3 regions of the Staphylococcus sp. SA22 genome follow, and region 3 is predicted to be linked to each of the others. Evidence: predicted binding sites of a transcription regulator. Region 3 holds the regulator's gene; each other region holds the start of a gene.

The links. The regulator NrdR, encoded in region 3, represses ribonucleotide reductase genes. The targets are predictions, from matches to a motif close to AACACNATATATNGTGTT.
Region 1: nrdI (class Ib ribonucleoside-diphosphate reductase assembly flavoprotein NrdI) is a predicted target of NrdR. The motif match lies at 3,576-3,593, and genes of this name have one in related genera.
Region 2: nrdD (anaerobic ribonucleoside-triphosphate reductase) is a predicted target of NrdR. The motif match lies at 7,682-7,699, and genes of this name have one in related genera.

Annotation. Positions count from the first base shown of each region.
Region 1 is NZ_JBSZQY010000002.1:194,066-205,330, forward strand. It holds gene nrdF (class 1b ribonucleoside-diphosphate reductase subunit beta) at 1-797, opposite strand, end outside; gene nrdE (class 1b ribonucleoside-diphosphate reductase subunit alpha) at 915-3,020, opposite strand; gene nrdI (class Ib ribonucleoside-diphosphate reductase assembly flavoprotein NrdI) at 2,983-3,381, opposite strand; gene ACXQH5_RS03115 (DMT family transporter) at 4,182-5,048, shown strand; gene queF (preQ(1) synthase) at 5,068-5,568, shown strand; gene ACXQH5_RS03125 (hypothetical protein) at 5,598-5,846, shown strand; gene ACXQH5_RS03130 (peptide MFS transporter) at 5,908-7,413, shown strand; gene ACXQH5_RS03135 (hypothetical protein) at 7,491-7,592, opposite strand; gene ACXQH5_RS03140 (diacylglycerol/lipid kinase family protein) at 7,685-8,602, shown strand; gene ACXQH5_RS03145 (5' nucleotidase, NT5C type) at 9,210-9,752, opposite strand; gene hisC (histidinol-phosphate transaminase) at 9,911-10,969, opposite strand; gene ACXQH5_RS03155 (ABC transporter permease/substrate-binding protein) at 11,209-11,265, opposite strand, start outside.
Region 2 is NZ_JBSZQY010000007.1:22,912-34,176, reverse strand. It holds partial or broken gene ACXQH5_RS07765 (FtsX-like permease family protein) at 1-775, shown strand, start outside; gene ACXQH5_RS07760 (hypothetical protein) at 1,444-1,557, shown strand; gene ACXQH5_RS07755 (hypothetical protein) at 1,939-2,199, shown strand; gene ACXQH5_RS07750 (glutathione peroxidase) at 2,209-2,706, shown strand; gene ACXQH5_RS07745 (hypothetical protein) at 2,814-2,906, opposite strand; gene ACXQH5_RS07740 (assimilatory sulfite reductase (NADPH) flavoprotein subunit) at 3,101-4,981, shown strand; gene ACXQH5_RS07735 (NAD(P)-binding protein) at 5,044-5,649, shown strand; gene ACXQH5_RS07730 (CitMHS family transporter) at 6,125-7,495, shown strand; gene nrdD (anaerobic ribonucleoside-triphosphate reductase) at 7,743-9,593, shown strand; gene nrdG (anaerobic ribonucleoside-triphosphate reductase activating protein) at 9,590-10,126, shown strand; gene ACXQH5_RS07715 (hypothetical protein) at 10,226-10,336, shown strand; gene ACXQH5_RS07710 (hypothetical protein) at 10,352-10,513, opposite strand; gene ACXQH5_RS07705 (BCCT family transporter) at 10,645-11,265, shown strand, end outside.
Region 3 is NZ_JBSZQY010000008.1:74,379-85,643, reverse strand. It holds gene ACXQH5_RS08690 (hypothetical protein) at 1-373, shown strand, start outside; gene polA (DNA polymerase I) at 666-3,296, shown strand; gene mutM (bifunctional DNA-formamidopyrimidine glycosylase/DNA-(apurinic or apyrimidinic site) lyase) at 3,312-4,184, shown strand; gene coaE (dephospho-CoA kinase) at 4,200-4,823, shown strand; gene gap (type I glyceraldehyde-3-phosphate dehydrogenase) at 4,993-6,018, shown strand; gene nrdR (transcriptional regulator NrdR) at 6,228-6,698, shown strand; gene ACXQH5_RS08660 (replication initiation and membrane attachment family protein) at 6,699-8,099, shown strand; gene dnaI (primosomal protein DnaI) at 8,099-9,019, shown strand; gene ACXQH5_RS08650 (hypothetical protein) at 9,112-9,234, shown strand; gene thrS (threonine--tRNA ligase) at 9,432-11,265, shown strand, end outside.

The DNA of each region.
Region 1 (11,265 bases), on a different contig from region 3:
GAAAGTGCTTTGTTTCCATTATATTTAACATAGTTTAGCACATCTTCAGTGATTCCAAGATCATCGTATAACATTTTTGTGTATGACTCTTCATTTAAATACAAGTCATTTAGCAATTTATACATTTCTTGGTCTGCTTTTTGTTTCTCACTTTCAGATAGTTCATTTCGTAAATGCTGTGCATCTAAACCGGTAAATACACCATGAATAGATTCATCTAAAAGAATTTTACGAATGATTTCACCTGATGTCGTCATTTTTCCTTGACCAGCTAGATATAGTGGATAATAGAAACCTGAGAAGAATAAGAATGTTTCTAAAAATACACTCGTAACTCTGGCCATATATTGGTCGTATATCGAAGCTTCTTTACCCCAAAGTTTGTGATAATTAGCAACAATTTTATCAGATTTATATTTTAAATGAGGTTCCTCTAAAACCCATTCATCTAATAAGTAGTTTGTTTCACTAGATGGTAATAGTGTTGTGAAAATATGTGAATAGCTTTTCGCGTGTATTTGCTCCATCATCGCCATAAATGAATAAACTGCTTTTTTCCTTAAGTCAGTCGTATGTAGCATAACTAAAGGCATACCATCATCTGCTTGATGTGTATCTAAGCCTGTTAAACCAGCTAATGCTTTTTTAAATGTGTCTTGTTCAGCTTCAGATAAAGTCTTCCAACTTGCAATGTCTTTTGATACTTTAAATTCTGTTTCAACCCACATTTGAGATATATTTTGTCTCCAAAACATATTCGTCATATCTTCTTGTGTGTTCCAATTAACAGCTATCATGAATATAATTTCCTCCTGTAATGTTACTCAATAATTGACAAATACAGACATAGCAGTCTAATCATCTGCTAATTCAGACCAGATGATTAGCTGTTTGTCATTTTCAACATTTAATTGTTAGATAGAACAACTTGTACATTCTTCTACACTTAATAATTTATTTCTAGTATAGTAAAGAGATTTTAATCCTTTATAGTGCGCATATACATATAATCTTGCTAACTCACGTGTAGAAATTTCAGAATTAACATAAAGTATCGTTGAGATACCTTGGTCAATATGCGTTTGAATTGTCGCTATTAAATCGATTAATTTCATCTGATCAGTATTGAATGCTGATTTGTAGTACCACATTGTTTGTGGTGATAAGAATGGCATAGGGTAAAATGTTTCCGCATTACCATAAGTACGACGTTCAATTTGGTCAACGATTGGCATTACAGAGCTTGTTGCATTTTGAACATAAGAAATACTTTGTGTTGGAGCAATTGCTAATCTATATGCATGATATAAACCATATTGTTCAACATCTTGTTGTAGTTTCTTCCAATCCTCAGAAGTAGGAATAGCCATACCGTCGAATAATTCACGTACTTTTTCGAATTGAGGTTCAAATTCTTGAGTTGTATAGAACTCGAAATATTTGCCATTAGCATAATCAGACTTTTCAAAGTCTTGATATTTGATACCACGCTCTTTAGCGATTTCCATTGAACGTTCGATTGAGTAGAAATTCATCATCATAAAGAAGATATTTGCAAAATCTTTTGCTTCTTCTGACTCATAACCAATTTTATTTTTTGCTAGGTAACCGTGTAAATTCATCACACCAAGACCAACTGAATGTAATTCACTGTTAGCTTTTCTAACTCCTGGTGCATTTTGAATATTTGCTACATCACTTACAACAGTTAATGCGTCCATACCAGAGTGAACTGAATCTCTGAATTTTCCGCTTTCCATTACATTAACAATATTTAATGAGCCTAAGTTACAAGAAATATCACGTTTGATTTCGTCTTCAATACCATAGTCGTTAATAATTGAAGTTTCTTGTAGTTGGAAAATTTCCGTACATAAGTTACTCATTTTAATTTGTCCAATGTTTGAATTCGGATGCACTCTGTTAGCATTATCTTTAAACATTAAGTATGGATAACCTGATTGTAATTGTGTTTGCGCAATTAAATTCAACATTTCACGCGCATTCTTTTTCTTTTTCTCAACATTTGGGTTTGCAACCATGTCATCATAATATTTTTCTAAATCGATATCGTCTAATGTCACACTATATTCTTCTTTAACTGTATGAGGTGCAAACATATAAAAGTCCTTACCTTCTTTAGCTAAATCGAAGAATTTAGATGGAACAATTAAACCAGTTGATATTGTAGATAAACGTAAATCTTCATCCGCATTTACTTTTTTAGTATCTAAAAATTCTTCTACATCATAATGGAAGATATTTAAGTACACTGCACCAGCACCAGGGCGTTGACCAAGTTGATCTGCATAGCTAAAGCCACCTTCAAGTGACTTAGCAATAGGTAAAACGCCTTTCGCTACGCCTTTAATTCCTTTAATTGCTTCACCACGTGCACGCAATTTAGATAAGTTAATTGCAACGCCGCCCCCAATTTTACTTAATTGTTTTGCAGTTGAATCAATAAAGTTAATTGAATTTAAGCTGTCATCCACTTCTAATAAGAAACATGACACTAGCTCACCACGACGCGCACGGCCTGCGTTTAAAAATGTTGGTGTCGCTGGTTGATATCTTTGTTCAACCATAGCAGAAATAAATTGTTTAGCTTGTGCTTTATTACCATTTGCTAGGTATAAAGCAACAATGGCAACGTGTTGATTATAGTCTTCTAAATATTGACTTTTATCATTTGTTTTCAAAGCGTAATCTTTGAAAAATTTACTAGCTGACATATAACTTGCAAAATTAAACGGGATTGATTTTGCATAATCAGTGATTTCAATTAAATCCGCTTCACTATAAATATCAAACACATTGAAATAAAAATCGTTGTCTACTAAATAACGCAAACGCTCGATTTCAGTGTCGAAGAAGATTGTTTTGTCTTTTACTTCTTCTAAATAAGCTACTAAAGCTTCTTGGTCTTTTTCTAAACTAAAGAATCCATCTTCTCTTCGTTTAGTGACCTCATTATTTAATTCAATATGATTGTACTTTTTCTCTTCCATGGTTTTCATTAAAATTACCCACCTTGTTCTTAAATTCAATAACGTCTTTGTTTTTTCCATGTAACTCAAACTTCATTAATAAAGGGACATTATACTCTTCTGATATCGTGCGACCCGCTTTTGCGAAATTTAGTCCCCAATTTCGATTACCGCTAGCTGCCACACCTCTGATGTATTGATGATTAACTTCTAAAAAAGATTGAACGGGTTCTGGTACTTCTCCAAATCCAATAGTGCCAGTAACGATAATAAACGGTTCATGAACTGGTTCCATACAATTTTCTGCTGTAATCTCAAGCGTATTTTCAAGTTCTGTTCTCTTAATAAAACGACGGACATTTCCAGTAAATGAAAAATATATTATTTTCATTGGATCACCTTCTTTCTTCAACCCTTTTAAATAAAGTAGTCATTACAATTAAAAAATGCTTTAACAACATGGTTACTATGGTTATCTCAGCATTGTATTAACTATAATGAAGCTACTTATTTTCTCAAATGTAAACCAATTGCATAGATTTATATTTGAGAAAATAGTAGCTTATATGGGTTGAATGTATAAAAATCACTATATGTAGTGTTTACATCATTGGATATCTTCCATTTGCTCAGTACATTTTCTAAAAATATGACTATTAATTGATAATAACTATTAAATTTCTGTGTTAAATTACTTTTAAATGTAATTTCTTCATAAATAAAGCATTTGCATACAAAACACAAGATATTGTGTCTTTTTCGTTTTACCAACACTATATTATGTGTTTCATTATACATAAGACACACTATGATTTAAAGTGCCATTTTCTAATCGAATGTTCGTAAAACGTTCCAACTAGGCACCAATACTAAATTAGAAAAACTTGAACAAATTTAAAAAAAATTTTTAGTAGATATCACTTGATTTTTTTAAATCTGTGTCAATCTCAATTGTATCAACAGAAATCAAGAAAAAGCTTATTAGCTTGATACTGAATTGATATTTGTTTTATGTAATAACACAAACATTCATAAAAGTGTAATGCCCTATTATTCCGACAAATAAACACAGAACGTTTGTTCGGTAAAGTCTATTATAGTCTTTTTATAGTAATTTTCAACTATTTATGCACAACATGTTGTTTTATGCTAATATAAATACGTTAATTTTATATAAAAGAGGCGATAAAATTGAATCCTAAAGTAAAAGGTATCATTGCCATTTTAATTTCGGCTATTGGTTTCAGTTTTATGTCAGTGTTTTTCAGACTTGCAGGTGACCTTCCTGTTTTTCAAAAATCATTAGCACGAAACTTAGTAGCAATGTTTATTCCATTATTTTTTATATATAAATACCATCAGCCAATGTTTGGCAGACTTTCAAGTCAACCCTTATTAATAACACGATCAACACTTGGACTTATTGGTGTATTGTTAAATATTTATGCCATTGATCATATGGTGCTTAGTGATGCCGATTCATTAATGAAACTTAATCCTTTCTGGACGATTTTATTAAGCATTGTTTTCTTACATGAAAAGGTAAGGAAGTATCAAATAACAGCAATGATAATTGCTATTTTAGGTATGCTTTTAATAGTGAAACCTGAATTTTCATCATCTATGATTCCATCATTAGCTGGCTTATTCTCAGGTATTTTTGCAGCATCAGCATATACATGTGTTCGAGCACTTAGTACAAGAGAAGCACCATATACTATAGTATTTTACTTCTCCTTATTTTCTGTCATCGTTTTAATACCTTTCACTGCATATACTTATGAACCAATGAGTCAGATGCAAATACTTTATCTATTAGGGGCTGGCTTAGCTGCCGCTGTGGGTCAAATTGGTGTTACATTAGCATATAGTTTTGCAGCAGCAAAAGATATTTCTATTTTCACGTATGCATCTATAATTTTCACAGCAATACTTGGATTTATTCTATTCGGAGAATCTCCAGATTTCTATGCAACATTAGGTTACGTCGTTATTATTGGTGCAAGTTATTACATGTTTGAAAAAGCACGCCGAGACGCCAAAATAATAAAAAAATAAATTTAAAGGAGCGCTTTATATGGCACATGGCCGTCAACAAGATGAATTACAAGATATAACTTTATTAGGAAATCAAGACAATACTTACAATTTTGACTATCGTCCCGATGTATTAGAATCGTTTGATAATAAGCATCAAGGTCGTGACTATTTCGTAAAATTCAACTGTCCAGAATTCACATCATTATGTCCGATTACTGGGCAACCAGATTTTGCAACTATCTATATTTCATATATTCCAAACGTTAAAATGGTCGAATCAAAATCTTTGAAATTATACTTATTTAGTTTCAGAAATCACGGTGATTTCCACGAAGATTGTATGAATATTATTATGAATGATTTGATAGAGCTTATGGACCCACATTATATTGAAGTCTGGGGCAAGTTCACACCACGTGGTGGAATTTCTATTGATCCTTATACAAACTATGGACGTCCAAATTCTAAATATGAAAAAATGGCTGAGCATCGTTTAATGAATCATGATTTATATCCCGAAAAAATAGATAATCGTTAAATGAATCATTTAATAAACACACCAATAAGTTGATTTTCCTAACTTATTGGTGTGTTTTTCATTTAGCATACATAATAGGTTACATTAAAATAACATTTTATACCAAAGTACACCAAAAGAATATTAGTACACGAATTAAACAACATTTTTATAGAAACCTATTGCACTTTAACGTCAATAAGTATATTTTTATATTATCTCTAATTAATTGTGCGCGCTTAATAGCAGAATATTCTCAATATTTTTATTTTTTTGTGATTTGTGGAATATTTAGTTGATAAGGCACAATCAAATTTACTTAAACTATTGTATTAGGGGAAGAAAGGATGGGATGTATAAATGACACAACAAAACTCCCATGGAAATCAAATTCAAGACATACCTCAAACAGGATTTTTCGGGCATCCTCGAGGACTAGGCGTACTCTTCTTTGTAGAGTTCTGGGAAAGGTTTAGTTATTATGGCATGCGTGCCCTACTCATTTTCTACATGTACTTTGCCGTAACAGATAATGGCCTTGGAATTGATAAAACAACAGCTATGTCAATTATGTCAGTTTATGGTTCATTAATCTATATGACATCAATACCAGGCGGATGGATTGCTGACAGAATTACGGGCACTAGAGGCGCTACTTTATTAGGTGCCGTATTTATTATTATCGGACATATTTGTTTAAGCTTACCATTTGCATTAATCGGCTTATTCACATCAATGTTCTTCATCATTATTGGTTCAGGTTTAATGAAGCCAAACATTTCAAATATCGTTGGCCGTTTATATCCTGAAAATGATAGACGTATGGATGCAGGTTTTGTTATTTTCTATATGTCAGTTAATATGGGTGCATTATTATCACCTATTATTTTGCAACACTTTGTTAATGTTAAAAACTTCCACGGCGGATTCTTGATTGCAGCAGTTGGTATGGCATTAGGTTTAGTATGGTATGTACTTTTCAACCGCAAAAACTTAGGTAGCGTTGGTATGAAACCTACTAACCCATTGACACCAGCTGAAAAGAAAAAGTATGGTCTTATTATCGGAAGTGTTGTCTTAGCAATTGTATTAATTATCGTTATTGGTGCATTAACTAACTCATTATCATTTAACTTAGTTAGTAATACTGTTTTAGTATTAGGTATTGCATTACCAATCATTTACTTCACTTTAATTATTAGAAGCAAAGATGTCACTGATACTGAACGTTCTCGTGTTAAAGCATTTATTCCATTATTTATTCTTGGAATGGTGTTCTGGGCTATTCAAGAACAAGGGTCTAATGTATTAAACATTTATGGAATTGAACATTCAGATATGAAATTAAACCTATTTGGTTGGAAAACAAACTTTGGTGAAGCGATCTTCCAATCAATTAACCCATTATTTATTTTATTATTAGCTCCAATTATTTCACTTTTATGGCAAAAGCTTGGAACTAAACAACCTAGCCTGCCAGTAAAATTTGCAATTGGTACGTTCTTAGCAGGTGCGTCATACATACTAATTGGTATTGTAGGTTATGCATCAGGTTCATCAAACTTCTCAGTTAACTGGGTTATTCTATCGTACATTATTTGTGTTATCGGTGAGCTTTGCTTATCACCAACGGGTAATAGTGCTGCTGTTAAGTTAGCACCTAAAGCATTTAATGCCCAAATGATGAGTATTTGGTACTTAACTAACGCTTCTGCACAAGCAATCAATGGTACTTTAGTTAAGTTAATAGAACCACTAGGTCAAACAAATTACTTTATTTTCCTAGGTGTTGTTGCAATTATTGTTACAACAATTGTATTAGCATTCTCACCTTTAATCATCAAAGCGATGAAAGGTATACGTTAATATTGTTGGCCTAATTTAAAAAACAGTAAGTCATTTAAATGGCTTACTGTTTTTTTATAGGTTTCTATTAATTAAATTCAAGATATCAGTATAAATAAAAGCTTAATATGCTCGTTATAGACAGCTATAACTATATTTTCTCGTCCCACTCTATAGACATCAATGTCAGTTATTACCATTTTCTCTATTTAAAAACATATTTTTGGTATTAACAATTAAAAGTGGGTATATATATATTTAATGAACCAATTTTTAGAAAGTAGGCTAAACTATGGAAAATAAATATACACATGGTGTCCTCTTTTACCATGAACATAGTGGATTAAAAAATATTAATCAAGGTATTGGGGAAGTTACAACAGCATTAAGTTCAATTTGTAAGCATCTTTCTATTCAATTGAGTGAAAACGAAGGTGACATTATTAAATATTGCCAAGAAATCAAAACTAAAAACTATGCAAAAGATGTAGATATATTATTTATTCTTGGCGGTGATGGCACGGTTAACGAACTTATAAATGGTGTTATGACACATGACCTTCAACTCCCTATTGGCATTTTACCAGGCGGTACTTTTAATGATTTTACAAAAACGCTAAATATAGCACCTAATCATAAACAAGCTAGTGAACAAATGATTTCTGCACAAGTTGGTACATACGATGTAATTAAAATAAATAATCAATATGCACTCAACTTTGTTGGCTTAGGTCTAATTGTTCAAAACGCTGAAAACGTACAAGATGGTTCAAAAGATATATTTGGTAAATTGAGTTATATTGGATCAACTGTCAAAACACTGCTAAATCCAACACAATTTAATTATCAATTATCAATTGATGATAAGACATATTCTGGCGAAACGACCATGATACTATCAGCAAATGGTCCATTTATTGGTGGTAGTCGTATACCATTGACTGATTTGTCTCCTCAAGATGGTGAACTGAACACTTTCATTTTTAATGAACAAAGTTTCAGTATTTTAAATGATATTTTTAAAAAGCGTGATAGCATGAATTGGAATGAAATTACTCAAGGTATTGAGCATATACCTGGTAAAAAGATTTCACTTACAACAGATCCAGCAATGAAAGTTGATATTGATGGCGAAATTTCATTAGAAACACCTATTGATATTGAGGTTATACCAAATGCCATTCAGTTACTTACTGTCAATGATTTGTAAGCATCCGGAATGATCTTAACGGGATATTATATTAGGTTTAAAGTGTAATCATAAGATTCAACGTACATTATATTCGTTGTTATTAGCTTTAAGCTATTACCCTGTTTCAAAAACAGACATATAATTTTGGCGCATGCCACTAAAATGATTGATATTGTATTTTAAATCATAGTGGTTTATGCGTCTTTTTCAAATTCTATAAAAAATCGGATGACGTGTAATCTGACATAGATTAACACATTCATCCGATTTATAATAATGAGATAGACTTACATTTATTGAGAGTGAGACGGAAATGATAAAGAACGACTAATGGTTGATTATGTAGCGATTCTTTATCATTAGTCACAGCTAATGTGTACTTAAAAATAGGAATGCATGAGTGCAACTCATGCATAAGAAATACTAATTTCTAAAGAAAAAGTATTTCTTTATGTTGGGGCCCACCCCAACTCGCATTGCCTGTAGAAATTGGCGTTCCAATTTCTCTGTGTTGGGGCCCCACCCCAACTCGCATTGTTTGTAGAATTTCTTTTCGAAATTCTCTTTGTTGGGGCCCCAGTATATGATTTTATTTGCTACATGAAATGCTTCAAGTGATATATTTTTATTTCTCAATATTATCTAAAAAATACTGTTCAACATCTTTCCAGCTATTTACGCGTTCAAATCGATCATCATTAATATTATGCACTGCTGTAAACATAATCGGTGTACCAGTAAAAATTTCAAGCTGTCTAGGATTGTCATCTATTAAATAATCAGCTTTAACGATGTTTTTTCTACCACAAAAAACAAAATGCTGAGGATCTAAAAATGGAAAGAACTCTAGTAACCATTCATATTTATCACTAAATGATGTTGGTACATCCATTGCTGCTGTAGCAATATATACATCATAATGTTCAGTTAATTTTTTCACAACTTCTTGTGCATGCGGCATCACTTTAAGATGTCTGAAGAAGCCTGGTTCTCTCAATACTTCTGTAATTAATCCATCATGTTCGGGAATAACATGTTTAAGTTTTTGACCATTCAAAGCTTCCATTTTAATACCTAAATCCGCTCTAAAATTGACAGCATCAATGATTTCTCCTAATGTATCTGCCAATACTTCATCCATATCAATCGCGATTGATTTACGGGTCATTTTAATCTTCTCCTCAAAATATCAGTATTGATTCAGTATAGCAAAAAAGCAATTGATACAAAACAATATCATCTATTGTCACATTTTACCACTGAATACTCTCGCCTCTTAATTCACACTGCATTTTAGCACATTTTTATACAATGTGACGACACTTACTATTCGTATTTAAAGTTTGATAAAACTTCTAACATTTTATCATTTTGTTCTTTAAAACCAATTGTAATTCTAACACCGGTTGGAAATGGTCGCGTAATACACCCTACATTTAAAAGTGCTTCATAAAGTTCATTTACCCGCTTTGTTTTTACAAATATAAAATTCGTTTGACTTGGTAAGAAATGCTCACTTTGAGGTAATTGATAAAATCTTTCACGTTCAACACTATTTTTATGAGTTACCTCTTTTAAATATTGTTGATCTTCAAGTGCTGCAACTGCTGCGTATTCAGATATACGTGTCACATTAAATGGTGGTCTAATAATGTTCCATTTTTCAATTGCATGTTCACTTGCTACCACATATCCTACACGTAAACCCGCTAATCCATACGCCTTTGAAAATGTACGTAATAAGAATGCATTGTCATATTTTTGTTGCAAAGCAAGTGTATCCGGGTAGTCCTCTGCTGTCACAAATTCAAAATAAGCTTCATCTATAATTACTGGTACATGTGGAGGTACTTGAGATAAAAACGAATCTAAGCTCTCATGATTAAAATATGTACCTGTAGGATTATTTGGATTACATAACCATACCAATGACGTATCTTCATTAACTTCTTTTAAAATACCTTCTAAATCGAAGCCACCATCTTTTAAAGGTACTTGTATCACATTAGCTGATTCAACAATCGCATTGTGATAATATTGACCGAATGTCGCTTCACTTGTAACAATAGTATCCCCTGGCGTTAATACTGCTCTAGAAATCATTAATATAACTTCATCTAATCCCGCACCAAATAAAATGCGTGATTGATCTACATTTAAATGTTTACTAATCGCCGCTTTTAATGTCGGTGATCCTGTTTCAGGATAATAATATAACTCATCTAAGTGTGATGATATCGCTTCTTTAACTTTAGGCGATGGTCCATACAAATTTTCATTTGATGCAAGTTTATATAAATCTCCTTCAATGCCATACTTTTCTTTCAATGCCCTTGGAGATAAACCAGGCTGATATGCTGATAGTTGATTAAGTTGTTCTTTCATAATAAAAACAACCTCCTTAGAATTAACTGAAATTTTAAAAAACTTATATTCATTATATCGCTCTATGTTTCTAAAATGCAATGCTACTATTTTCACATCATAATAACTTACATTGTGTTTAACATGTCATATTTTTTAATCATTATTGCATGTTTAAATTGAACATAATTATAGATTTAAATATAACAACGCCACATAAGATATAATTTGGTGTTACGCATCTTATGTGGCGTTGGTCGTTATTTGATTAACCCTTTTGCTTTTAAATAATCTTTCGCAACTGTATATGGGTCTTC
Region 2 (11,265 bases), on a different contig from region 3:
CAAGATTATAATCGATATCACCAAAACAAATTACACTTAGACAATCAAAGTATAGGTATGATTACGAATGTACCTATTTTTAAAAAGCAGTCTAAGGTCGGTCTTAATAATGAAGTCTTTAAAGTGAAACAACTTGACGCACATGCGTTAAATTTGATGATGATTCAAGATAGTATGGTTTTAATTGTTAAAGATAACAATCAATTACAAAAAGTAAAAGGATTTTATGCACATGAACAAAAGAAGTCGACAATATCGATAAACTTTAATGTATCTGGAAAGACGAAATTAACAACATCACAAATACAAAAGCTATCGAAAAAAATACGATGCGTCAATAAATTCTAAATCAGAAATGCTAATGATTTGGGATCGTCTGACAGGTGGACTAATATTTGTAGGTGGCGTAGTATCAATTGTACTTGTCATTGGAATATTTCTAATGATGTACTATAAACAAGTTTCAGAAGCCTATGCAAATCAGCACAATTATGACATTATGAAAAAACTTGGTTTAGATAATGGAAGAATAGCAAAGATAACACGAAATCAAATGACTTTCTTGTTCGGAATACCAATAACAGTAGCACTGATTCATACATTAATTTCTAGTAACATTGTATATACGTTACTAAATATGATAGGTATTAATAACCATCATATATTTTTAACAAGTTACGTACTAACTGTCATTATAATTTCGTTTCTATATATGGCGATGTACAAAATAACTTCCTATATTTATGCTAAAGTTATTCATCAACAACGTAATTAACCATGTTTCAGTGAAATCACAATCAATCATGTATTTTCACTGAAATATATTATATTAAAAAGAAACCTAAAAACATTACAAATAACAATAACAAATTTTAACCGATAAGATAAAATGTCTTGTCGGTTTTTAATATAACAAGTGATATTTTGGAAATATCAAAAATATATAGCTTGTTTATATAAAATGATTTAAAATGTTTTATAACAACATATTTTATGCAACACATAAAATGGGTAACTAACATCACGAAATCATTGTATTTGTTGTTACACTGATGAAGCGATGTCACAAAGAAATGTCGTTATCAAACGAAGCCCGAAATACATACTGATACTCGAATTAATGTAACGATAAATAACAATGATAACGATTGATTACTACGCAAAAATATATGTAAATTGACGATTTAAATGCAATTCGTATATTTTGCCAATGATTTACACATTAAAATGTTTGAAAATTGTAACAATTCAGTCTAATTTAAAAGGAAGTTAAAGTAAATTAATTACAAAATTCAAAAATCATGCATCGTGTCATTTAGATATTGAAAAAGATGAGTCAAATTTGTTTCATATATTTTCCAATAACAAATGATTATATCTAAATATACAATCAGAAATATATGAATAGAAATATCAATATGAAAAATAATATGATTAAAAATGATGATTGGCATACTTATAAAGTGTCTAAATATTGGTGGTCAATATTACTTACAAACACGAATGTTAAGTAATGAAGACAATGCTGAAAAAACAATAAGTGGAAACTCTATATAGAATGTTCGTTTTTATTTTTAATAATTGAATAATCATTATTGATGATTTAATATGTATTCGGTCGCACACGATACAAAGTGACTTGTTTTAATGATATGCAATAATATGACGTTTATCGTCGCGTGTAACTATGTATGAGTGTGTCAGTTTAATTTTAAAAGGGTTATAAGGATATTTAATAAGATAAAGGAGGGCTTAATAAACAATCACATGTGAAGTTTTTAAGGATTATATGAGTTGGGCAGCTCTTTAATCCATAGTTATAACGAATTTTAAATTGTTAGATTTAACGTATGGTATCAGTATGTATGAGTTTAACTTAAGTATTAATCTATAGTTTAAAGAGCGGTCTAATTGTCTTTTTAAAAATAGAAAATAAGGATGATTATAATGAGGGGTTATAACGAAAGATATTGTAGCTGGACTAATACAGCTATACAATGTGATTATTTTAATAAAGTAAGACAGGTGAAAAAAGACGGTAAATCGGATAGGTTGAGCAACAACATAAACTCGAACATTATTTATCGTGTGCTCGAAAAATGTATCACGCTATATAATGTGTGTTCGCGGTATAAACGCGCACTTATTTTATCAGAACATTCTAAAAAGAACATATTCAATATAAAAAAGGCTGTGTAGGGGTGTCTTATGAATAATAGAAATGTGTATGATATCGAAGTAAGTGATTATAAAGGCTTAACTTATAAATTAGAAGCATTTAGAGGTAAAGTGATTTTAGTTGTTAATACTGCAACAGAATGTATATATAGCGAACAATTGAAAAAACTAGAGACTTTGTTTCAAAAATATAAGGATCGTGGGTTTGTAGTGTTGAGTTTTCCGAATAATAATTTTGACAATCGACAACCAGGTTCTAATGAAGAAATCTTGAAAATTAGTCGTGAGAAATTTGGTGTTACATTTCCAGTGCTAGCTAAAATATCTGTGAACGGGAACGATGAACATCCGTTATTTACGCATTTAAAGAATGAACAACCAGGAATCTTTGGGTCCCCAATAAAATGGAATTTCACAAAATTTATAATCGATCGACAAGGCAATGTTGTAAATCGATTCTTGCCAATGGAAGATCCATTGGATATATCGACAAATATAGAAATATTATTGCAAGAATCTTCATCTTAAATTTAAAATTGAGCGCTTAGTATGCAAATAACACAAGAGCCTCTTAATGATGTACTAATAGTATGTCATTAGGAGGCATTTTATATTTAGAAAATCAGTAATTTGACCTATTTTACTGAAAGGCTGATTTGGTACATAATAAATAGTAAATAAATAAAAAATAACAACGATGCATTACTGTATGCATTAATAACTGACACGACATAATCAAAGTTTTGTCTGAATTACTGATAATGTCATTCAAGCAACATGAAGGTTGTAAATATTTGTAAGTATAACTATCAGACACAACTCAAGTTTGTTTTAATTTATACCATACATATTAAAAAATTGACTGAACTATCGATAAAAAATGAGTCAATCATCTATTTCAAGTTTATTGAGGTGAAAATATTTGAAATTAAATACATCTAATAGTCCATTTACAGAAAAACAAGTCACAGAGATTAACAATCTGCTGCAAACATTAACAGAGAGCCAACAACAGTGGCTTAGTGGTTTTTTACTAGCTAATAGTAACGATACGACAAGTGATAGTAATCAACAACAATTAGAGACAGAAGTGTGGCAACAATCACAAATATCAGAAGAACAAGCAACTTCAACAACGTATATGTTACAAAATAAAGAGCCACATATCGAAGCTAATCAGCGGCATGTCACAGTGCTATATGGTTCTGAATCAGGTAATGCCATGCGTTTAGCTGAAATTTTTTCAGAACGTTTAAGTGATATCGGACATCAAGTTGTTTTGATGTCAATGGATGAATATGATACGACAAACATCGCACAGTTAGAAGATTTATTTATTATTACGTCTACTCATGGTGAAGGAGAACCGCCTGATAATGCATGGGATTTCTTTGAATTTTTAGAAGACGATAACGCACCTAATTTAAATCATGTGAGATATTCAGTACTAGCTTTAGGTGATCAAACATATGAATTTTTCTGTCAAGCAGGTAAAGATGTAGATGCTTTACTAGAAAATCTAGGCGCTGAGCGTATATGTAAGCGTGTAGATTGTGATATTGATTATGAAGAAGACGCAGAAAAGTGGATGGCAGACATCATTAATATTATTGATACCACATCAGAAGGTATTCAAAGTGAATCGGTGATAAGTGAATCAATTAAGTCTGCCAAAGAAAAGAAATATTCCAAATCGAATCCATACCAAGCAGAAGTATTAGCGAATATCAATTTAAATGGTACCGATTCAAATAAAGAAACACGACATATAGAATTTTTACTTGATGATTTTAGTGAATCATATGAACCAGGAGATTGTATAGTAGCATTACCGCAAAACGACCCTGAATTGGTTGAAAAACTAATATCCATGTTAGGTTGGGATCCACAATCTCCGGTGCCAATTAATGATCATGGTGATACAGTTCCTATTGTTGAAGCACTAACATCACATTTTGAATTTACTAAATTAACATTGCCATTATTGAAAAATGCAGATATCTATTTTGACAATGAAGAATTATCTGAACGTATTCAAGATGAGTCATGGGCGCGTGAATATGTTATAAATCGGGACTTTATAGATTTAATAACAGATTTTCCAACTATAGAATTACAGCCTGAGAATATGTATCAAATCCTTAGAAAATTACCACCAAGAGAGTATTCGATTTCTAGTAGTTTTATGGCAACGCCAGATGAAGTGCATATTACCGTTGGTACGGTTCGTTATCAAGCACATGGACGTGAGAGAAAAGGTGTATGCTCGGTTCATTTTGCTGAGCGTATTAAACCAGGCGATATAGTACCAATTTATTTGAAGAAAAATCCGAACTTCAAATTTCCGATGAAGCAAGATATACCGGTTATTATGATTGGACCAGGTACTGGAATTGCTCCTTTTAGAGCATATTTACAAGAACGTGAAGAACTTGGTATGACTGGAAAAACATGGTTGTTCTTTGGTGATCAACACCGTAGTTCTGACTTTTTATATGAAGAAGAAATAGAAGAATGGCTTGAAAATGGAAACTTAACACGCGTAGATTTAGCATTTTCAAGAGACCAAGAACATAAAGAATATGTACAGCATCGTATAATGGAAGAAAGTGAACGTTTCAATGAATGGATTGAGCAAGGCGCAGCAATCTATATTTGTGGCGATGAAAAATGTATGGCGAAAGATGTCCATCAAGCCATTAAAGATGTATTGGTAAAAGAACGTCATATTTCTCAAGAAGAAGCAGAGTTATTATTGCGACAAATGAAACAACAACAACGCTATCAACGTGATGTTTATTAGCGATTGGTGTTAAATATTTTAAGGTGTAATGATGTAAAATTATATAAAGGATGTTGCTCAACATGAATATGCCATTAATGATAGATTTAACAAATAAAAATGTCATCATAGTTGGTGGAGGCGTCGTTGCAAGTCGTCGGGCACAAACATTAAGTCAATATATTGAACATATAATGGTTATCAGTCCTGAAATCACTGAAAAACTTCAAAATATGGTAGATAAAGGTGTCGTCATATGGAAAGAAAAAGAATTTGAACCAAGCGATATTGTAGACGCGTATCTAGTCATTGCAGCAACCAATGAGCCACGTGTCAATGAAGCGGTAAAACAAGCCTTACCTGAGCATGCCCTTTTTAATAATGTTGGAGATGCATCAAATGGCAATGTTGTATTTCCAAGTGCACTACACCGCGACAAGCTAACTATCAGTGTATCAACTGATGGTGCGAGTCCTAAGTTGACAAAATCAATTATGGCAGAGCTTGAGGCGTTATATCCACCATCATACAGTTCGTATATCGACTTTTTATATACTTGCCGACAGAAAATAAAAGTACTTGATATGAATCACAGCGAAAAGCAGCAATTGTTATCACAAATAGTGACGAAAGAATTTTTAAACGATACTAAACAAGCTCAATTTTTGGCATGGTTAGATAAAAAATAATAACTGTGTGCCGTCTAAAGGCAGTCTTGAAGTAATAACATGTCTGTTTGTAAATGAAGATGGGATGCACACTAATAATTTCTAAGCGAAGATGATAAACATATGTAAGATGATTTCTAACATAGAGAAATAGACGATTTGAAAAATCTTAATAAATATATAGGTTATTAGAAAAACTGGTTGAAGTTGCTATGAATAATAGCTAATTTTAGCCAGTTTTTTTGTGTAATAGAACCGAGAATTCAACCATTGCTATTAAAAATGATACTTATGAAAAGATTCAAATTAGTCAATTGGATTCAAATAGTCATTAGAGACACTGCATAAAAATTAGATATCCGAATTAACTATTACGCAAAAAAGATTTTTTTGATAAAATGAGATAACTTAAATATAAAAAATTATATTAATTATAATATTTAAGTTAAAGAGGGGGATTATGTGAATTTTATATTTAATGGAGGGAGAAAATAATATGAGTAGTGATAATTTATGGTTAACAGTAATGGGGCTCATTATTATTATTTCAATTGTAGGTTTACTCATTGCCAAAAAAATAAATCCTGTTGTAGGTATGACAATCATACCTTGCTTAGGGGCAATGATTTTAGGATATAGTGTGACAGATTTGGTTGGATTTTTTGCTAAAGGGTTAGATCAAGTCATCAACGTTGTTATTATGTTTATCTTTGCCATTATTTTCTTTGGCATCATGAACGATAGTGGTTTATTCAAGCCGCTTGTCAAACGCTTAATATTAATGACACGAGGCAATGTCGTTATTGTCTGTGCAATGACAGCTTTAATTGGCACAATAGCCCAATTAGATGGTGCCGGTGCGGTAACATTTTTGCTTTCTATTCCTGCATTATTACCTTTATATAAAGCGTTAAATATGAATAAATATTTATTGATTTTACTATTAGCATTAAGTGCTGCGATTATGAACATGGTACCTTGGGGAGGTCCAATGGCACGTGTAGCTGCAGTGTTAAAAGCCAAAAGTGTCAATGAATTATGGTATGGATTAATTCCTATTCAAATAATAGGATTCATTCTTGTTATGTTGTTTGCGGTATATCTTGGATTTAAAGAACAAAAACGTATCAAAAAAGCAATTGCTAGCAATGAATTACCTCAAACACAAGATATAGATGTACATAAATTAGTTGAAGTATATGAACGAGATCAAGATGTAAGGTTTCCTGTAAAAGGACGTGCACGAACAAAACCATGGATAAAATGGGTGAATACAGCTTTAACTTTAGCTGTTATTCTAGCGATGTTAATAAATATTGCGCCACCTGAATTTGCATTCATGATAGGTGTCTCGTTGGCGCTTGTTATTAATTTTAAATCAGTGGATGAACAAATGGAGCGATTAAGAGCGCATGCGCCGAATGCATTAATGATGGCTGCAGTGATTATTGCAGCAGGTATGTTTTTAGGTGTACTAAATGAAACCGGTATGCTTAAAGCGATTGCGACGAATTTAATCAAAGTGATTCCTGCAGAAGTAGGACCATACTTGCATATTATTGTAGGTTTACTTGGCGTACCATTAGATTTACTAACTAGCACAGACGCTTATTATTTTGCTGTGTTACCGATCGTCGAACAAACAGCAGGGCAATTTGGTGTACCGTCTGTATCAACAGCTTATTCAATGGTCATAGGGAATATTATAGGTACATTTGTCAGCCCATTTTCACCAGCCTTATGGTTGGCAATTGGTTTAGCAGAGGCAAATATGGGCACGTATATTAAGTATGCATTCTTTTGGATTTGGGGATTCGCCATCGTTATGTTAGTAATTGCAATGTTGATGGGTATTGTGACGATTTAAGTATGAAAAAAATAGAAACTATGGTCCCGTTACAAAATGAAATAATAGTTGCATAAACATGTCGAAATGACGGACGAATCTTTAAACAATTTTAAAAATTAATGAAATAATTGTGTGGAAATATGAATTTCACTAAATGTTAATAACTTTGTGACGTTTTAGTTAACAGACTAATAAAAATTTGAAAATACTATATATAGTGGTATAACGTAATGGGTAGACACAATATATAGGAAGAAGGGGTAAAATGAATCAAATCGAAGAAGCATTAACGGGTTTGATTTCTAAAGATCCTGCTATTGTTAACGAAAATGCCAACAAAGATAGTGATACATTTTCAACAATGAGAGATTTAACAGCAGGTATCGTTTCTAAATCTTACGCATTAAATCATTTATTACCAAAGCACGTTGCAGATGCACATCAAAGAGGGGACATACATTTTCACGACTTAGATTATCATCCATTCCAACCGTTAACAAACTGTTGTTTAATAGATGCTAAAAATATGCTACATAATGGATTTGAAATAGGCAACGCGAATGTAACTTCACCAAAATCAATACAAACTGCATCAGCGCAGCTTGTACAAATTATAGCCAATGTTTCTAGCAGTCAATATGGTGGCTGTACGGTTGACCGCGTTGACGAATTACTTAGTACATATGCACGACATAATGAAGAACAACATAGAAATATCGCAAAGCAATTTGTCAAAGAATCTGAAATTGATCGTTATGTTGATCAACAAGTCACTAAAGACATCAATGATGCGATTGAAAGTTTAGAATATGAAATTAATACCTTATATACATCTAATGGACAGACACCTTTTGTAACATTAGGATTCGGCTTAGGCACAGATCATTTAAGTCGCAAAATTCAACAAGCTATCTTAAATACTCGTATCAAAGGCTTAGGAAAAGACCGCACGACAGCGATTTTCCCAAAACTTGTATTTTCAATAAAAAAAGGAACCAACTTTAGTCCGCAAGATCCGAACTATGACATTAAACAACTAGCATTAAAGTGTTCAACGAAACGTATGTATCCAGATATTTTAAATTATGACAAACTCGTAGAAATATTAGGTGATTTCAAAGCACCAATGGGTTGTCGTTCATTTTTACCAAGTTGGAAAGATGCGGAAGGTCATTTTGAAAATAATGGTCGTTGTAATCTTGGTGTTGTTACACTTAATTTACCTAGAATGGCATTAGAATCTGCCGGTAATATGACGAAATTCTGGGAAATCTTTTATGAACGTATCGATGTGTTACATGATGCATTACTTTATCGTATAAATCGTTTGAAAGATGCTGTACCGAATAACGCACCAATTTTATATAAAAGTGGCGCTTTTAACTATAAATTAAAAGAAACAGATGATGTTGCTGAGTTATTTAAAAACAAACGTGCAACGATTTCAATGGGCTATATTGGGTTATACGAAACAGCTACTGTTTTCTATGGTCCAGACTGGGAAACATCTCAAGAAGCAAAAGCATTTACGCTTGAAATTCTTAAAGAAATGAAACGTTATCAAATGAAATGGACAGAATTATATGACATTTGGTTCAGTATTTACAGTACGCCGAGTGAATCGCTAACGGATCGTTTTTGTCGTTTAGACCAAGAGAGATTTGGAGATATTAAAGACATTACAGATAAAGGATATTATCAAAACTCTTTCCATTATGATGTACGTAAAGATGTTACACCTTTTGAAAAGTTAGATTTTGAAAAAGATTATCCTTATTATGCGAGTGGTGGTTTCATTCACTATTGTGAGTATCCGAAATTGCAACACAATTTGAAAGCACTAGAAGCGGTATGGGACTACTCTTATGACAAAGTTGGTTACTTAGGTACAAATATTCCGATTGATCATTGTTATGAATGTGATTACGATGGAGATTTTGAAGCAACTGAAAAAGGATTTAAATGCCCGAACTGTGGCAATGATAATCCTAAAACAGTTGATGTCGTTAAACGAACATGTGGTTACTTAGGCAATCCAGTTCAACGTCCAGTAATTAAAGGCCGTCATAAAGAAATTTGCGCACGAGTAAAACATATGAAAGCGCCTAAAGAATGACACTTTTAGACATTAAACAAGGACAAGGTTATATTGCTAAAATAGAATCAAATAGCTTTGTTGACGGTGAAGGAGTAAGATGCAGTGTTTATGTATCTGGATGTCCATTTAATTGTGTTGGATGTTACAACAAAGCCTCACAAAAGTTCAGATATGGCGAGAAATACACTGATGAAATATTAGCAGAAATATTAGATGATTGCGATCATGATTATATATCTGGGCTAAGTCTATTAGGTGGCGAACCATTTTGTAATTTGGATATTACATTAAATCTTGTCAAAGCATTTCGAGCACGTTTTGGAAATACAAAGACAATTTGGGTATGGACTGGATTTTTATATGAATATTTAGCAAATGATTGTACAGAACGTCGAGAGTTATTATCATACATTGACGTTTTAGTAGATGGGCTATTTATACAACACTTATTCAAACCTGATTTACCATATAAAGGTTCTTTAAATCAACGAATTATAGATGTACAACAATCACTCTCGCATGCGCGTATGATTGAATATATTGTTAGTTGAAAATGTATTAGAAGTCAAGGTAACATCCGTTGCCTTGGCTTCTTTTTATGTTAGGTACATAATTGAAAGTTAATAAAAGCAATTCTTTAGAAAAATATATTGATAGAATATGACCTAACAATCATTTTGATACTAATACTAAAAGTTGCATATCCGTTTTTTAAAAAAGTTGAAAGTGAAAAGTGGGACTTTAGTGGGAAGGAAGTCTAACTTTTTGGTAGCGTTTTACAATAAATAAATATTCGTTAAAAACGTATAAATATTCTTAAATGCCGTCCTAGTAAAATTTGTTAAATTCGTTAAATCATAACTTAACACAGCTGTTTTAGCGCTATTAAAGTTTTGTTTATTACGAGAAAAATTATATAAATATTCAATAATTGCCAAGTTTCAAATTGTATGAAATTTGCATTATTATTAAATATTAGTTATTGTCAATTTTGTGAATCAATATAATTATTACATTTTGAGATAAATCGAAACAGGATTCATAAAATTAATAATTAGGGGGAGCACAATTGAAAAAAGAGAAAGTTATGGACTGGACGACCTTTATAGGGACAGTAGCTGTACTTCTTTTTGCAGTTATACCTATGATGGCTTTTCCAAAAGCAAGTGAAGATATCATCACTGGTATTAATAGTGCCATTTCTGATTCAATTGGTTCGATATATTTATTTATGGGGCTGGCGATTTTTTGCTTTGTAATGTATATCGCATTTGGTAAATATGGTAATGTCACACTTGGTAAAGCAAGTGATAAACCAGAATTTAATACATTTACATGGGCGGCAATGCTGTTTTGTGCAGGCATAGGCTCTGATATTTTATACTGGGGCGTTATTGAATGGGCTTTTTACTATCAAGTTCCACCAAATGGCGCGAAAAGTATGAGTGATGAAGCACTCCAATATGCGACGCAATATGGTATGTTCCACTGGGGACCAATTGCTTGGGCTATTTACGTTTTACCAGCATTACCAATTGGTTATTTAGTGTTTGTTAAAAAACAACCGGTATATAAAATTAGTCAAGCTTGTCGTCCGATTTTAAAAGGTCAAACAGATAAATTTGTAGGTAAAGTTGTAGATATCTTATTTATCTTTGGATTGCTAGGTGGTGCGGCAACATCACTAGCG
Region 3 (11,265 bases):
TGAACCAGGTAATTTTTTGATTGTTTATACGATACATGTAATCATTTTAATTATTTTATTAAAAGAATTTCGGAAATATAAGTCAATCAATGTTAATTTTATTAAAGGTGCATCACTAGTTTTAGCTATGATATATCTTAGTGCATTTATTTATGTTCATTATGAACATGAAAAAAGAGTTCAGTTATTAAAACAACAAATTAAAGATCATCCACGACAAGAGGTTTATACAGTGGAATCATTGCCGTTTGAACATTATATGCATCATCCGTCACCAATCAATAAAAATTACCAAGAGTGGTTTAATAATTATGAAGAATTACCGAAAATGACCAAAGTTAAATATATTCCATTTGGTTCTGACGATTCATAACTTATTCTTACCTATAAAAATTTAAAATAGCAGCATAAAAATATTAAAAAGTAGACATAATCATGAAATGATAATGTGCATCTCAAAAGTTGGACTTTTAACCTGACTTTATGGAGTGCTCATCAAGAACAATCATGATTATGTCTTTTTATTTTTTAGCTTAGTCTATATAGTCACTTGTTTTATTTGAAATTAGGTCGTGTATAAATACTCTATGAGATAGTTTCTTTAATTACGACATCACAGTCGAATATGCTAAAATATATATAAATTAGTTCTGGAGGTTAAAATTGTGAATAAATTAGTATTAATCGATGGTAATAGCTTAAGTTTTAGAGCTTTTTATGCATTACCTTTGTTATCAAACAAAGCAGGCATTCATACCAATGCAGTATATGGTTTTGCAATGTTACTAGAGAAGATTTTAAAAGAAGAAAAGCCAAATCATTTTTTAGTAGCGTTTGATGCAGGTAAAACGACTTTCAGACATGAAAAATATAGTGAATATAAAGGCGGACGCCAGAAAACGCCACCTGAACTAAGTGAGCAATTTCCTTATATACGCCAATTATTAGATGCTTATCATATTAAACGTTATGAATTAGATAACTATGAGGCAGATGATATTATCGGAACTTTAAGTAAAGAAGCAGATAAAGCGGGCTTTCAGACAATTATTATTACGGGAGACCGAGATTTAACACAACTTGCAACGGATAATGTAACCATTTATTACACTAAAAAAGGTGTTACTGATGTTGATCATTATACACCTGACTTTATTGCGGAAAAATACAACGGGTTAACACCTAATCAAATTATTGATATGAAAGGATTAATGGGAGATACTTCTGATAATATACCAGGTGTTGCAGGTGTTGGAGAGAAAACAGCAATAAAATTGCTGAACCAATTTGACTCAGTAGAAGGTGTCTATGAACATTTAGATGAAATTTCAGGTAAAAAGTTAAAAGAAAAACTTCAAAATAGCAAAGAAGATGCATTAATGAGTAAAGAATTAGCAACGATTAATGTAGATAGTCCGATTGAAGTAAAACTTGAAGATACGTTAATGACTCATCAAGATGAACAACAAGAAAAAATCGAATTGTTTAAGAAGTTAGAATTCAAACAATTGTTGGCTGACATTGATCAATCAGCAAGCGTTGAAGATGCAATAGAAAAGACATTTGAAATTGAAACGTCTTTTGATAATGTTGATTTTACTTCATTGAAAGAAGCGGCCATCCATTTCGAATTAGAGGGTGGTAACTATTTGCGAAATAATATTTTAAAATTCTCTTTATTTACAGGTGAGAAACATATTGTAATTAATGCGGATGACATAAATAATTATGCCGAACTAGTTTCATGGTTAGAAAATCCGAATACGAAAAAAGTCGTATATGATGCTAAAAAAACATATGTAGCATCACATAGATTGGGAATTGATATTCAAAATATTTCATTCGATATTATGTTGGCCAGTTATATAATTGATCCATCTCGTACGATTAGTGATGTTCAATCAGTTGTTTCATTGTACGGTCAAAGTTTTGTGAAAGACGATGTGAGTATATATGGAAAAGGTAAGAAATTTAAGGTGCCTGAAGATGATGTTTTAAATCCATATGTTGCTTCTATTACTGATGCAATTTACTTTGTGAAACCAAATATGGATAAACAATTAGAAGAATACAATCAGGTAGAACTCTTAGCTGATTTAGAGCTACCGCTAGCTAAGATTTTAAGTGAAATGGAAGAAATTGGTATATATACAGATGTTCATGATTTAGAAGAAATGGAAAAAGAAATTCAAGAAAAATTAGATGTCTTAATTCGAAATATACATGATGCAGCTGGTGAAGATTTTAATATAAATTCTCCTAAGCAATTAGGTGTTGTATTGTTTGAGACATTACAATTACCTGTTATTAAAAAGACGAAAACAGGATATTCTACTGCTGTAGATGTCTTAGAGCAATTGCAAGGTGAACATCCTATCATTGATTATATTTTAGAATATCGTCAATTATCTAAGTTACAGTCTACTTATGTTGAAGGATTGCAAAAGGTAATTAGTGATGATCAACGTATCCATACACGTTTTAACCAAACTTTAGCGCAAACTGGACGTTTATCAAGTGTAGATCCTAATTTACAAAATATTCCGGTTAGACTTGAAGAAGGGCGTAAAATAAGAAAAGCCTTTAAACCAACTTCAAAAGATAGCGTTATATTATCAGCAGATTATTCTCAAATTGAATTGCGTGTATTAGCACACATTACACAAGATGAGAGTATGAAAGAAGCATTTATCAACGGCGATGATATTCATACAGCAACTGCTATGAAAGTATTTGGTGTAGAAGCTGATCAAGTCGATAGTTTAATGCGTCGTCAAGCAAAAGCGGTTAACTTTGGAATTGTTTATGGGATAAGTGATTATGGTTTAAGTCAAAGTTTAGGTATTACTCGTAAAAAAGCAAAAGCATTCATTGATGATTATTTAGCTAGTTTCCCAGGTGTAAAACAATATATGTCTGATATTGTAAAAGATGCCAAAGCTTTAGGTTACGTGGAAACATTGCTACATCGTCGACGCTATATTCCTGATATTACGAGTCGTAACTTTAATTTACGCGGCTTTGCTGAACGTACTGCTATGAATACGCCAATACAAGGCAGTGCTGCAGATATCATTAAACTGGCAATGGTTAAATTTGCGCAAAAAATGAAAGAGACAACATATCAAGCTAAACTATTATTACAAGTGCACGATGAATTAATTTTTGAAGTACCTAAGTCAGAAGTAGATTCATTTAGTGAATTTGTAGAAGAGATAATGGAAAATGCATTGCAATTAGATGTTCCATTAAAAGTAGACTCAAGTTATGGTGCAACTTGGTATGATGCAAAATAAAGTGAGGTTAATGGTATGCCCGAATTACCAGAAGTAGAACATGTAAAAAGAGGAATTGAACCCTACGTTATAAATCAAAAAATTGAACACGTTATATTTTCGGATAAAGTAATCGAAGGTAAAGCTCAAGGCAAGGAAACAATTATAAAAGGAATTGAATTAGATACTTTTAAAACTTTATCGGAAGGCTATACCATTACTAATGTAGAACGAAGAAGTAAATATATCGTTTTTCAACTAGATAATAAACGAGAACAACGTACATTAATTAGCCATTTAGGTATGGCGGGTGGTTTTTTCATTGTAAATGAACTTGAAGATATTATGATACCTAATTATCGTAAACATTGGCATGTTATTTTTGAGTTGTCAAATGACAAAAAGTTAATTTATTCAGATATACGTCGTTTTGGAGAAATTAGAAATGTTGCGTCTGTAGCATCTTATCCTTCATTTTTAGAAATAGCGCCTGAACCTTTTTCAAATGAAGCATTGACGTATTATTTAAATCGAATTCATCAACAGTCTAATAAGAATAAACCAATCAAACAAGTGATTTTGGATCATAAAGTAATCGCAGGTTGTGGAAATATTTACGCATGTGAAGCGTTGTTTCGTGCAGGTGTTTTACCAGATAAAAAAGTAAAAGACTTAACACACCAACAACAAGAAATGGTTTTTTATTATGTTAGAGAAGTACTAGAAGAAGGTATTAAATTTGGCGGTACAAGTATTTCAGATTATCGTCATGCTGATGGAAAAACTGGTGAGATGCAATTGCATCTTAATGTATATAAGCAGCCGGTATGCAAAGTGTGTGGAAGTCAAATTGAAACAAAAATCATCGCGACAAGAAATAGTCATTATTGTCCAGTATGTCAAAAATAAAGAAAGAGTGAAATTATGCCGAAAGTTATTGGTCTAACAGGTGGAATCGCCTCAGGAAAATCAACAGTATCAGAACTCTTATCCGTATTCGGTTTTAAAGTAGTAGATGCTGATAAAGCAGCCAGGGAAGCTGTTAAAAAGGGGAGTAAAGGTTTAGCTCAAGTACGAGAAGTCTTTGGTGATGAAGCTATTGATGAAAATGGTGAGATGAATCGTCGTTATATGGGTGATTTAGTGTTTAACCATCCAGAAAAACGCTTAGAATTAAATGCTATCATACATCCTATCGTGCGAGATATTATGGAAGAAGAAAAGCAAGAATATTTAAAACAAGGATATAATGTAATCATGGATATTCCATTATTATTTGAAAATGAATTGGAAAATACAGTAGACGAAGTGTGGGTTGTATACACTTCTGAAAGTATACAAATGGATCGTTTAATGCAACGTAATAATTTGTCATTAGAAGATGCGAAAGCTCGTGTCTATAGCCAAATTTCTATTGATAAAAAAAGCCGAATGGCCGATCATGTTATCGATAATTTAGGGGATAAACTTGAATTAAAACAAAACCTTGAGAGATTGTTAGAAGAAGAAGGTTATATTGAAAAGCCGAATTACGGAGAAGAAGATTAATATTACTCTATAAATAAGTCATTACTTTACGTACGCGTTGATGTATGTAAGTAATGACTATTTTTTATAAAAAAGATAAATAAATCAACGGAAAACGCTTTCAAATTTCATATAATATGCTATACTAATTCCATAAAGTATAACACATAAAAATCAAGGGGTGCTTTTAATGTCAACGAATATTGCAATTAATGGTATGGGTAGAATTGGAAGAATGGTATTACGTATTGCATTACAAAATAAAAATTTAAATGTAGTAGCGATAAATGCTAGTTATCCACCCGAAACAATTGCACATTTAATCAATTACGATACAACACATGGAAAATATAATCTAAAAGTTGAACCGATTGAAAATGGATTGCAAGTTGGTGATCATAAAATTAAATTGGTTGCTGATCGCAATCCTGAAAACTTGCCATGGAAAGAATTAGATATCGATATTGCTATAGATGCAACTGGTAAATTTAATCATGGTGATAAAGCCATCGCACATATTAAAGCAGGTGCCAAAAAAGTATTGTTAACTGGTCCTTCAAAAGGTGGACATGTTCAAATGGTAGTTAAAGGCGTAAATGATGACCAATTAGATATAGAAGCATTTGACATTTTTAGTAATGCTTCATGTACTACTAATTGCATTGGTCCAGTTGCAAAAGTTTTAAATAATCAGTTTGGAATAGTTAATGGTCTAATGACTACTGTTCACGCTATTACAAATGACCAAAAAAATATTGATAATCCACATAAAGATTTAAGACGTGCACGCTCATGTAATGAAAGCATTATTCCTACTTCTACTGGTGCGGCGAAAGCTTTAAAAGAAGTATTACCAGAATTAGAAGGTAAATTACATGGCATGGCATTACGTGTACCAACAAAGAATGTATCGCTCGTTGATTTAGTTGTTGATTTAGAAAAAGAAGTAACTGCAGAAGAAGTAAACCAAGCTTTTGAAAATGCAGGTTTAGAAGGTATCATTGAAGTCGAACATCAACCACTAGTGTCTGTTGATTTCAATACTAATCCACATTCAGCTATTATTGATGCAAAATCAACAATGGTCATGTCAGGGAATAAAGTAAAAGTTATTGCTTGGTATGATAATGAATGGGGTTATTCAAATAGAGTTGTAGATGTTGCTGAGCAAATTGGAGCACTTTTGACATCAAAAGAAACTGTAAGTGCAAGTTAATACAATTATTTAATAGCCTAACTCTGACTTCGGAGTTAGGTTTTTTATTTTTAATACAATAATTTTGTCATGCATATTACTTAATATGTAACGATATAATGTTTTTTATTGTTTCATTATTTGGTTAAATGAATTAAATTGAGGGATTCTTTTTTCATCTCTAGATTTATAGTATAATTAGGCATAATCAAAATAAAGAGGGTGATGTAATGAAATGCCCGAAATGTAATTCTACACAATCTAAAGTTGTAGATTCAAGGCATGCCGATGAATTAAATGCCATTCGAAGACGGAGAGAATGTGAAAATTGTGGAACACGATTCACTACATTTGAACATATCGAAGTTAGTCAGCTTATAGTTGTGAAAAAAGATGGTACAAGGGAGCAGTTTTCAAGAGAAAAAATACTTAATGGACTTGTGCGTTCTTGTGAGAAACGACCAGTTAGATATCAACAACTTGAAGACATAACAAACAAGGTTGAATGGCAATTACGAGATGAAGGTCATACGGAAGTGTCTTCACGAGATATAGGTGAACACGTTATGAACTTGTTAATGCATGTTGATCAAGTTTCATATGTTAGATTTGCATCAGTCTATAAAGAATTTAAAGATGTTGATCAATTGTTAGCATCGATGCAAGGGATTTTAAGCGAAAACAAACGGAGTGATGCTTAAATGGGACGACAAGCCTTCGAATTCGGCTTAAGACCAAAGGATCAATTCAAAGTTATGCAACACTTTGATTTAAATACGAATCATTTAGAGGTATTGAATCGACTTTATACACCGCTAATTGGAGCACAAGCAGTGGGTTTATATCATTTTATGACTCAATTCGTTAAAGAAAGTCATAATGAAACATTGATTCTTTCTCATTATATTTTTATGAATGAACTTAAAATTAATTTACTAGAGTTTAGACAACAAATGGACTTACTTGAAGCGATTGGATTGTTAAAGGCGTTTGTCAAACATGATGAACAAGAAACACAATTTGTTTACCAATTAATTCAACCGCCTTCAGCACATTTATTTTTTAATGATCCAATGTTGTCAATCTTTTTATATAGTGAAGTTGAGCATCGTCGATTTCATGAGTTGAAGAAATACTTTGAGTATCAACAAATTGATTTGAGTGAATTTAAACAGGTAACGAGACAATTTACTGATGTTTTTAAAGTGCCGTCTACAAAAATAGATATCGATACAAGTGATATTCCGATTAATGAACCGTACCAAGGTATCGATTTATCAAATGAATCTTTTGACTTTGAAATGTTGAGACAAATGTTAGGTAAACATTTTATTAGTCAAGACATTGTTACCAAAGATGCAAAGCGTTTAATTACACAACTCGCGACTTTATATGGTTTAACAGCAGATGGCATGAAGCATGTTATTTTAAATTCAATTACAAGTGGACAACAGTTATCCTTTGAAGAAATGCGTAAACAAGCACGCTCGTATTACTTAATGGAACACGAAAATCAAATGCCTAAATTACAGGTGAAATCTCCTGCTACATCATCTTCGACGGCCAAATCTTCAGAAGTGAATCCAAAGCCACAAAGTGATGAATGGTTTGAATTACTTGAACAAACGAGTCCAATTGATATGTTAGCTTCTTGGTCTGAATCAGAACCAACTATATCGCAAAAGACAATGGTTGAAGAATTAATTGAACGTGAAAAAATGTCTTTTGGCGTCATTAATATTTTGTTGCAATTTGTCATGTTAAAAGAAGATATGAAACTTCCTAAAGCGTATATTTTGGAAATAGCATCAAATTGGAAGAAAAAAGGTATTAAGACAGCTAAAGAAGCATATAATTACGCTAAAAAAGTTAATCAATCTAAAAATGAGGGTTCTAGCGGAAATTACCAAAAGCGTGGTTCATACTATGGGCAGCGTAATCGCATTTCAAAAGAAAAAACACCTAAATGGTTAGAAAATAGAGATAAACCTAGTGAAGAAGATTCGGCTAAAGATAATAGCGTAGATGATCAACAATTAGAGCAAGATCGACAAGCATTTCTAGATAAATTATCTAAAAAATGGGAGGAGGACAGTCAATAATGAAGCAATTTAAAAGTATAATTAACACGTCGCAGGACTTTGAAAAAAGAATAGAAAAGATAAAAAAAGAAGTAATCAATGACCCAGATGTTAAGCAATTTTTGGAAGCGCATCGAGCTGAATTAACGAATGCTATGATTGATGAAGACTTAAATGTGTTACAAGAGTATAAAGATCAACAAAAACATTATGACGGTCATAAATTTGCTGATTGTCCAAATTTCGTAAAGGGGCATGTGCCTGAGTTATATGTTGATAATAACCGAATTAAAATACGCTATTTACAATGCCCATGTAAAATCAAGTACGACGAAGAACGCTTTGAAGCTGAGTTAATTACATCTCATCATATGCAACGAGATACTTTAAATGCCAAATTGAAAGATATTTATATGAATCATCGAGACCGTCTTGATGTAGCTATGGCAGCAGATGATATTTGTACAGCAATAACTAATGGGGAACAAGTGAAAGGGCTTTACCTTTATGGTCCATTTGGGACAGGTAAATCTTTTATTCTAGGTGCAATTGCGAATCAGCTCAAATCTAAGAAGGTACGTTCGACAATTATTTATTTACCGGAATTTATTAGAACATTAAAAGGTGGCTTTAAAGATGGTTCTTTTGAAAAGAAATTACATCGCGTAAGAGAAGCAAACATTTTAATGCTTGATGATATTGGGGCTGAAGAAGTGACTCCATGGGTGAGAGATGAGGTAATTGGACCTTTGCTACATTATCGAATGGTTCATGAATTACCAACATTCTTTAGTTCTAATTTTGACTATAGTGAATTGGAACATCATTTAGCGATGACTCGTGATGGTGAAGAGAAGACTAAAGCAGCACGTATTATTGAACGTGTCAAATCTTTGTCAACACCATACTTTTTATCAGGAGAAAATTTCAGAAACAATTGAATTTTAAAATGATTGGTGTATAATGAATACAAATCTAAATCGTTTAAATGATTGAAGACAAGATGATCTAATCAATATTACACAGAAAGCCATTGTTTGATGAGAATATGGTTAATAAATTAGATGATTACTACTTCATTTATGGTATTTGTAATGAATACCCGGCTCAAGACCGTTATCTTAAGCAGAGATATTTAATATATAACTTGTATTAAATAACTAGGGTGGTACCACGACGATCTCGTCCCTTGTATAGGGGCGGGATTTTTTGTTTTTTTTAGACAAAAATGTTCGTTGGTGTCATAAATTCCCTGTTTATTGTTAATAGGTTTAATGTTAAAACGATGATTGTTGTTCAATATTTTAACGAGGTCAGATAAAAGTATTTATAAAGCAAATAGGAGGGTTTAACATGGAACAAATTAATATTCAATTTCCAGATGGTAATAAAAAGGCGTTTGATAAAGGTACTACTACTGAAGATATAGCACAATCAATTAGTCCTGGATTACGTAAAAAAGCAGTTGCCGGCAAATTTAACGGGCAACTTGTAGATTTAACTAAACCGCTTGAAACTGATGGATCAATTGAAATTGTGACACCAGGTAGTGAAGAAGCGTTAGAGGTATTACGTCATTCTACTGCACATTTAATGGCACATGCGATTAAAAGATTATATGGTAATGTTAAATTTGGTGTTGGTCCTGTAATAGAAGGTGGCTTCTACTATGACTTCGACATTGACCAAAACATCTCATCTGATGACTTTGAACAAATTGAAAAAACAATGAAACAAATCGTTAACGAAAATATGAAAATCGAACGAAAAGTGGTTTCACGAGATGAAGCGAAAGAGTTATTCAGCAATGATGAATACAAATTAGAATTAATCGACGCGATTCCTGAAGATGAAAATGTAACATTATATAGTCAAGGTGATTTTACTGATTTATGTCGTGGAGTTCACGTTCCATCAACAGCTAAAATTAAAGAGTTTAAACTATTATCTACAGCAGGTGCATACTGGCGTGGAGATAGTAACAACAAAATGTTACAACGTATATACGGTACTGCTTTCTTTGATAAAAAAGAATTAAAAGCACATTTACAAATGTTAGAAGAGCGTAAAGAACGTGATCATCGTAAAATTGGTAAAGAGTTAGAATTATTCACAAATAGCCAATTAGTTGGTGCTGGTTTGCCATTATGGTTACCTAACGGTGCAACAATTAGACGTGAAATTGAGCGTTACATTGTTGATAAAGAAGTTAGCATGGGGTATGACCACGTTTATACACCAGTACTTGCTAATGTTGATTTATACAAAACATCTGGTCACTGGGATCACTATCAAGAAGATATGTTCCCACCAATGCAGTTAGACGAAACTGAATCTATGGTATTACGTCCAATGAACTGTCCACATCATATGATGATTTATGCGAATAAACCACACTCATATCGTGAATTACCTATCCGTATCGCTGAGCTAGGAACTATGCATAGATATGAAGCAAGTGGTGCTGTATCAGGATTACAACGTGTTCGTGGTATGACTTTAAATGATTCACATATCTTTGTTCGACCTGATCAAATTAAAGAAGAATTCAAACGCGTTGTAAACATGATTATTGATGTGTATAAAGACTTTGGTTTCGAGGATTATAGCTTTAGATTAAGTTATAGAGACCCTGAAGATAAAGAAAAGTACTTTGATGATGATGACATGTGGAATAAAGCTGAAAATATGCTTAAAGAGGCAGCGGATGAGCTTGGCTTATCGTACGAAGAAGCGATTGGTGAAGCAGCATTCTATGGTCCGAAACTAGATGTTCAAGTTAAAACAGCGATGGGTAAAGAAGAGACATTATCAACAGCACAACTTGATTTCTTATTACCAGAACGTTTTGATTTAACTTATATTGGTCAAGATGGTGAACATCATCGTCCAGTTGTTATTCATCGTGGTGTTGTATCAACAATGGAACGATTTGTAGCATTTTTAACTGAAGAAACTAAAGGTGCATTCCCAACTTGGTTAGCGCCAAAACAAGTTCAAATCATTCCAGTTAACGTTGATTTACATTATGATTATGCGCGCCAATTACAAGACGAATTGAAATCTCAAGGCGTTCGTGTAAGTATTGATGACCGTAATGAAAAAATGGGTTATAAAATTAGAGAAGCTCAAATGCAAAAAATACCTTATCAAATCGTAGTTGGGGATAAGGAAGTTGAAAATAATC